DNA from 2 places in the Xanthomonas sp. NCPPB 3442 genome. Region 2 is predicted to be linked to the other one. Evidence: predicted binding sites of a transcription regulator. Region 2 holds the regulator's gene; the other holds the start of a gene.
The links. The regulator FliA, encoded in region 2, starts transcription of late flagellar genes. The targets are predictions, from matches to a motif close to TAAAGTTTNNCNNNCNNNGGCCGATAA.

Region 1: a site for FliA is predicted at 873-899, ahead of AC1POX_RS18940 (GGDEF domain-containing protein). Genes of this name have one in related genera too.

The regions. Positions count from the first base shown of each region.
Region 1 is NZ_CM161514.1:4,370,952-4,374,362, reverse strand. It holds gene AC1POX_RS18945 (DUF1615 domain-containing protein) at 1-626, opposite strand, end outside; gene AC1POX_RS18940 (GGDEF domain-containing protein) at 1,131-3,005, shown strand; gene AC1POX_RS18935 (Rrf2 family transcriptional regulator) at 3,114-3,411, shown strand, end outside.
Region 2 is NZ_CM161514.1:2,455,310-2,458,720, forward strand. It holds gene AC1POX_RS10665 (protein phosphatase CheZ) at 1-480, opposite strand, end outside; gene cheY (chemotaxis response regulator CheY) at 480-872, opposite strand; gene AC1POX_RS10675 (RNA polymerase sigma factor FliA) at 908-1,675, opposite strand; gene AC1POX_RS10680 (MinD/ParA family protein) at 1,672-2,556, opposite strand; gene flhF (flagellar biosynthesis GTPase FlhF) at 2,543-3,411, opposite strand, start outside.

The DNA.
Region 1 (3,411 bases), 1.9 Mb from region 2:
AACCACAGCCCGCCACGGCGGCTGAAGACTTCGTGGCGGATCGAATCGCCGGGCGGGTAGGGGTAGCGCTGCGCATGCTGCTCGGCGAAGGCGATGCTCACCTGCATCGGTCCGGCGGTGTGCACCGGGTTGAACCCGTCGAACAGCCGCGCGCCTAGCGGCACGCTGCCGGTGAAGTCTTCGAAGATGCGGCTCAGTTCCTGTTCGGTGCGCGCGGCAGCGATGCGCGTGGCATAGCTGCGCCCATCCGGCGAACTCAGACGCAGGGCGGCATCGACCATGAAGCCGGGAATGTGATGCGCGCTGGCGCGGCGGTCGATCTCGGCACGCGAGATCTTGCCCAGGTTGGGCACGACCGGATTGGCCTGGTAGGTCGATTCCTGCTCGGTCACCGCCAGCACTGCGCAGATGTGCTCGGCGCTGGTGTCCAACGCCTGCGAGGACAGCGCCACATACACATCGCTGGCCCAGCCGGCGCGGTCGGGCAATGTTGCCGGCAGGCGCCGCGCGATATCGGCCTTGACCGCATCGGGCGAGCGTTGCGGGGCACGCGGGGCCTGTGTGGCGCAGGCCGACAGCAAGGCGATGGCGAGCAGGGTGAGCGCGCGGGGCAGGTGTGAGATCACGGCGTCTCCGGAAGATCGAGGGGCGGCAGCTGCCGTGCGGCAGTTTACGCGGCCGCGCCGGGGGAGCTTCACCCACCGGCGCGTGGGGTTGCCGTCTCGTCGCATCGCGATGGCAGGCGATCGAGCAGATGGGGTGGACTGCGTGTCGCCGTGCCTCAGGCGCATCGCGCGATAGCCAGGCGACGTGCGGGTCTGGCTGCCGTCTGCGCGCCCATGCGATGTGCTGCGCTCTCCCGTCATCCGGATTCAAGAGTGGCCCGCCTGGGCCGATAACGAACGCGACCGTTTGCGCGTCGATCACGTGCGCTGTCGTGTGCGTTGGTCATCATGACAGTCGCATCACATCGGGAAATGACCGTTTGGCCTGAATTTCCGCTGGATTCCATCGCCATCCAACCGTGGGAGTGCTTGAAATGCCGCAGCAACCAGCAAGCCGCCACGTATGCGCAGATGGCATCGGCTTGGCGTGCGCACGCTGCGGCCCGTCCTCGACATGATGACGCGATGAGCATGTGCGTGGTCCGGTGGCGACATGGGCTCGCTGCGTTTGCCTTGCTGCTGGGCAGTGGCATGGTGTCGGCGCAGCCGCAGCCGTGGAAGACGATCGAAGCGGCGACCATCGACGACCCGGTGGTCGCCTTGCAGATCGCACAGGGCGCACTGCAGCGGGCTAGCGGCGACCACGACGTGGAGGCCGAGTTCTGGGCCTTGCTGGCGCAGGCGCGCGTGCTTATTTCGCTGGAAGACAGCGAACGCCGCCAGGTGGCGCTGACGCAGGCGCGCGGAAAGCTCGACCAGCTGCACGGCAGCACCTCGCAGGCGCAGCTGTGGCTGGATATCGTGCAGGCGCTCAGCGACGTGCGCGAAAACCCCAATCGCGTCATGGTGGCGCGGCTGGAAGCGCTGCGCCAACGGGCCAGCGCGCTGGGCCGCAACGATCTGCTGTGCGAAGTCGAGGCGGTCGACATGTGGAGCATGCTCGCCTCCGGCAGCAGCGATGAATCCTGGAGTGCGGCGCAGGCCAGCTATCAATGTGCGGCGCGCGAAAAACTCCTGGGGCTGGAGCTGGATGCGTTGACGCAACTGGGCGCATTGGCCAGCCGCGTCGGTGGTCGGCCCGCCGAAGACAGCGAAACCGAAGACTATCTGCAGCGTGCGCTCGCACGCCTGCACGACCAGCCGGCGCGCTTCCAGCGCAGTCTGATCGAATACGAGTTCGGCACTGCCTTGGCAACCAGGCAACCCGAAGCGGCGCTGCTGCATTTCAGGCGCGCCTTGGCGCTCAGCCGCGAACTGCGCGACCAGGCCGGCGTGGCTGCAGCGCTGACCAGCGCCAGCGAGGCCCTGATCGAAACCGGCGATGCCGCTTCTGCATTGACGATGGCCCGCGAAGCCCTGCCGTTGATGCAGCAGCAAGGCAATATCGGGCGCGTTGCGGCGTGTCATGCCGTCTTGCTGCAGGCCTTGATCGCGTTGAAGGCTGAGGGCCTGGACGCCGAAATCGTCGCCGCCAAGGCCGCGGACGATCCCAACCTGACCTTGAACCGTCGTGCGCAACTGGTGGACGCGATCGCCCAGGCGCTGGCATTCCGCGGCCGCCATGCAGAGGCCTACCAGGAACTGCAACGCGCCAACGCGCTGCGCGCGCAGAGCCTGGACCGCCAGCGCGATACGGTGATGTTGCGGTTGCAGGCGCGCTACGAAGACGCACGTCGCGGTGCCGAAACGGCCGAGCTGCGCCGCCGCAGCGAGACCGCGCAGCTGGCACTGCAGGCGCGCGAAGCGGGCCAGCGGACGCTGTGGATCGCGTTGTGCGCGGCCTGTCTGTTGCTGCTCGGTGCACTGGTGGTGCTGGCCTTCGGCGCACGGCACCGCCGCCAGTTGTCGCGGCTGGCGATGCGCGATGAACTCACCGGCCTGCCCAACCGGCGCGCCATTCGCACCGAGGCGCAGCAGCAGATCGAGCAGGCCTTGCGCTCGCACACGCCGGGCATGCTGGCATTGATCGATCTGGATCACTTCAAGCAGATCAATGACGTGTATGGGCACGCCACCGGCGATGCGGTGCTCAAGGCACTGGCCAGTGCGTCCCGGCTCGCCTTGCGCGCGCAGGATCGCCTGGGCCGCCTGGGCGGCGAAGAATTCCTGCTGGTGCTGCCGGGCTGTGGCGAAGAGGAGATTCCCGCGGTGTTTACGCGCCTGCGCAGTGCGGTGGCAGCGATCGACATCGCCGGCCTGCCGCCCGACCAACCGGTGCGCTTTTGCATGGGCGCGGTGCGCATCGTCGCCGACACCGGGCTGGATGTGTTGCTGAGCCAGGCCGATCTTGCGCTGTACGCCGCCAAGACCGCTGGGCGCGATCAATGGGCGGTGTGCTGATCCTGGTGCACGCACCCGCGCTGCGACATCGAGGCGATGCTGCGGCACAATCTGCCGGCCGATGGCGACCGCTGGTTGCCGTGAACCGATCGAACGACCCAGGACCGCATGCGCACCGATAGCCGCCTTTCCCGCATGTTGCACGTGTTGCTCCACATGGCCAGAAGCCCGCAGCCGATGACCTCCGAGCAGATCGCCAGCATGCTGTCGACCAATGCGGTGGTGGTGCGCCGGACCATGGCCGGGCTGCGCAGTGCCGGCTATGTGCAATCCAGCCGCGGGCACAACGGCGGTTGGCAGATCGGCTGCGATCTTGCGCAGGTGACGCTGCTGGATGTGCATCGCGCGGTTGGCGGCCCGCACCTGTTCGCGATCGGTGCCGATCACCCGAATCCGCAATGTGGGG
Region 2 (3,411 bases):
TTCATGCACGCGCCGCACGATACCGGCCACGCGCCGGATGATCTGGCCGCTCAGGTCCTGGTAGCTCTGCGCCAGCGACAGCTCGGTCAGGTTGTGGCGCATCTTTTCCAGCAGCGCGCCCTGGTCCTGATTGAGCCCGCCGTTGCGCAGCTGGTTGGCTAGCTCGCGGCATTCTTCGACCAGATCCAGCGTGCGATGGCTGGCCTTTTCGGTCATTTCCACCACGTGGTCCAGACGCGAACAGGCATCGTCCAGTTCGCCGGCTTCTTCGGGGATGGTGGGCAGCTCGCCCAGCGCCTGGCCGAGTTCGCGGGCGAGCCGGCTCAGGCTCTGCATCATCGGGCGCGTGCGCAGGGCGGCGAGATGATCCACCTCGCGACGCCAGGCGACCTGGTCACCGCTTTCCAGTGCATCGAGTGCGTTCTGCAGGCGCTCGATCAACGCGGCACGTTCGGCATCGGTTTCCATGGTCGCGTTCATCAGGCGGTCGCCGCCAGACGTTCGAACACCTTGCCCAACTTTTCTTCCAGCGTCTGGGCGGTAAACGGCTTGATGATGTAGCCGTTCACGCCGCACTGGGCCGCTTCGATGATCTGCTCGCGCTTGGCTTCGGCGGTCACCATCATCACCGGCAGGTGCTTGAGCTTGGCGTCGGCGCGGATGTTGCGCAGCAGGTCGATGCCGGTCATGCCGGGCATGTTCCAGTCGGTGACCACGAAATCGAACGGGCCGGCACGCAACGCCGCCAGGGCGCTGTTGCCGTCTTCGGCCTCTGCGGTGTTGGTGAAGCCGAGATCGCCCAACAGATTCTTGACGATACGTCGCATCGTCGAGAAGTCGTCCACGATCAGGATCCGCATGTTCTTGTTCACATCAAGCTCCTAACACGAAAAATTACGCGAAAAATTCAGTCGTCGACTTCGACGCCGGCATCGGCCAGTTCGAAGACTTTGAGGCGGCCACGCAAACGCACCACCGCCTGGCCATGGATCTGGCACACGCGCGATTCGCTGACGCCCAGCACGGCGCCGATTTCCTTCAGGTTCAATTCCTGTTCGTAGTACAGCGACAGCACCAGCTGCTCGCGCTCGGGCAATTGGCCGATGGCCTTGCCCAGCTCGCGACCAAATTCGCCACGCTCCATCATCTGCTGCGGGTTGGGGCCACCCTTGGCGGTGGTGTCCAGCTCGCCGTGATCTTCGATGCGCGATTCCAGGCTCAGCACCTGGCCACGTGCGGCATCTTCCATCAGACGCAGGTAATCGGGCAGCGGCATTTCCATCGCGGCGGCCACTTCGGTGGCGGCGGCGGCGCGGCCGGTGTTCTGTTCGATCTTGCGCACGGCGGCGGCAGCGTCGCGGGCGCGGCGGTGCACCGAACGCGGCACCCAGTCGCCCCTGCGAATCTCGTCGATCATCGAGCCGCGGATGCGGATCGAGGCATAGGTTTCGAACGAAGCGCCCTGTTCGGAGTCGTAGCTGCGCGAGGCTTCGATCAGGCCGATCATGCCGGCCTGGATCAGGTCGTCCACTTCCACGCTGGCCGGCAGGCGCGCCGCCAGATGGTGGGCGATGCGGCGGACCAGGTCGGCGTGCTGGGTCACCACGTCGTTGGCGTTGTTGCGCTGCACGGCGCGGTACTGCGCGCTGGCCGTGGTTGCGGTAGCGGTGCTCATGCGGCCACTCCCCGTTGGATGATGCGTTCGACAAAGAACTCGACGTTGCCGCGCGGCACGGTCGGGGCCTGCCAGCGCGAGGTACGGCGTGCGATTTCGGCGATGGCCTGCGCCGACGGACTGGCGGGGTAGGCCTTGATGACCGGTTGCTGGCGCTGCACCGACAGGCGCAGCCAGTCGTCCTGCGGCACATGGCCGAGATAGTTCAGCGACACATCGCCGAGGAACTTTTCGCACACGCGCGAGAGCTTGTCGTACAGCAAGCGACCTTCGTTGGGGTCGCGCACCATGTTGGCGATGATCTGCAGGCGGTCCACGCCGCGTTCGCGCGAGAGCACCTTGATCAGCGCGTAGGCGTCGGTGATCGAGGCCGGCTCGTCGCAGACCACCACCACGGTGTCCTGGGCGGCCTGGCAGAAGGTCAGCACGCTGTCGGTGATGCCGGCGGCGGTATCGATGACCATCACGTCCAGGTCGCGTTCCAGTTCGGAGAACACGTTGACCAGGCCGATGTGTTGGGCCGGGGCCAGTTCGGCCATGTGGCGGCGACCGGAGGCGGCCGGCACCACCAGCACGCCGCCGGGGCCTTCGATGATGACTTCATCGAGCGTGCAACGGCCGGCAATCAGGTCGGCCAGGGTGTACTTGGGCGCCAGGCCCAGCACCACGTCCAGGTTGGCCAGGCCGAGGTCGGCGTCCAGCAGCAGCGTGCGTTTGCCCATGTCGGCAAGCGCCACGGCCAGGTTGGCGGAGATGTTGGTTTTCCCCACGCCGCCCTTGCCACCGGTCACGGCAATGGTGCGCACCGGGCCCAAAGGCTCGGGACGGGTCGCCGACAGGGGGAAGGCGTTGGTCAGCTTGGCGTATTCACGCGACTGCATGGTTGTGCTCCGGAGTACAGGGCTTATCGGCAGCGCGCCGCAAATCTTCAAGGCGAAGAACGAGACTGGCGGCATTGGCGCGGTGCAGGTCGTCAGGGACCCGCTGTCCGTCAGTCACCCAGGTGATGGGCATTTGGTGGTCGACCACCACCGACAAGGCGCTGCCGAAGCGGCCGGTCTCGTCGAGTTTGGTCAGCACCACGCCTTGGGGCTTGGCGTGGGCGAAGCGGCGTACGACCTCGTCGAGGTCGGAAAAATGGGCGTTGGCAGGCAGTACCAGCAGCGAGGTGACCTGCTGGGCGGCACGCAGCCAGTTCAGCTGGGCGGCCAGGGCGCGGTCGCGCTGGCCCATGCCGGCGGTGTCGATCAGCACCAGCTTGTAGTCGCGCAGGCGCTCGAGCAGGTCCAGCAGGCTTTCGGCGCTGTCGGCCTCGTGCACCGCGATGCCGAGCTGGCGGCCGTAGCTGTGCAGCTGTTCGCGGCCGCCCACGCGCTGGGTGTCGGTGGTGACCAGGGCCACGTCGCGCGGGGCGTGCTGGGCGGCAAAGCGCTGGGCGAGCTTGGCGATGGTGGTGGTCTTGCCGGCGCCGGTCGGGCCGACCAGGGCGATGACGCCGCCACGTTCCAGCGGGTCGACCGGGGACACTGGCAACCGCTTGGACAGCAAGCCCAGCATCAGGCCGCGGCCACGGTGCAATTCGGTATCGGCCGGGATCTGCAGGGCGATATCGCGGGTCAGGCCGGCGTCGAAGCCGTAGTCGTCCATCAGTTCCAGCGCCTGGGCGCGCACCGGCGAGCCACGCAGGCGCTCGTCGGTGAGGCGGTTCATTTCGCGCTCGATCATCTGCCGCATCA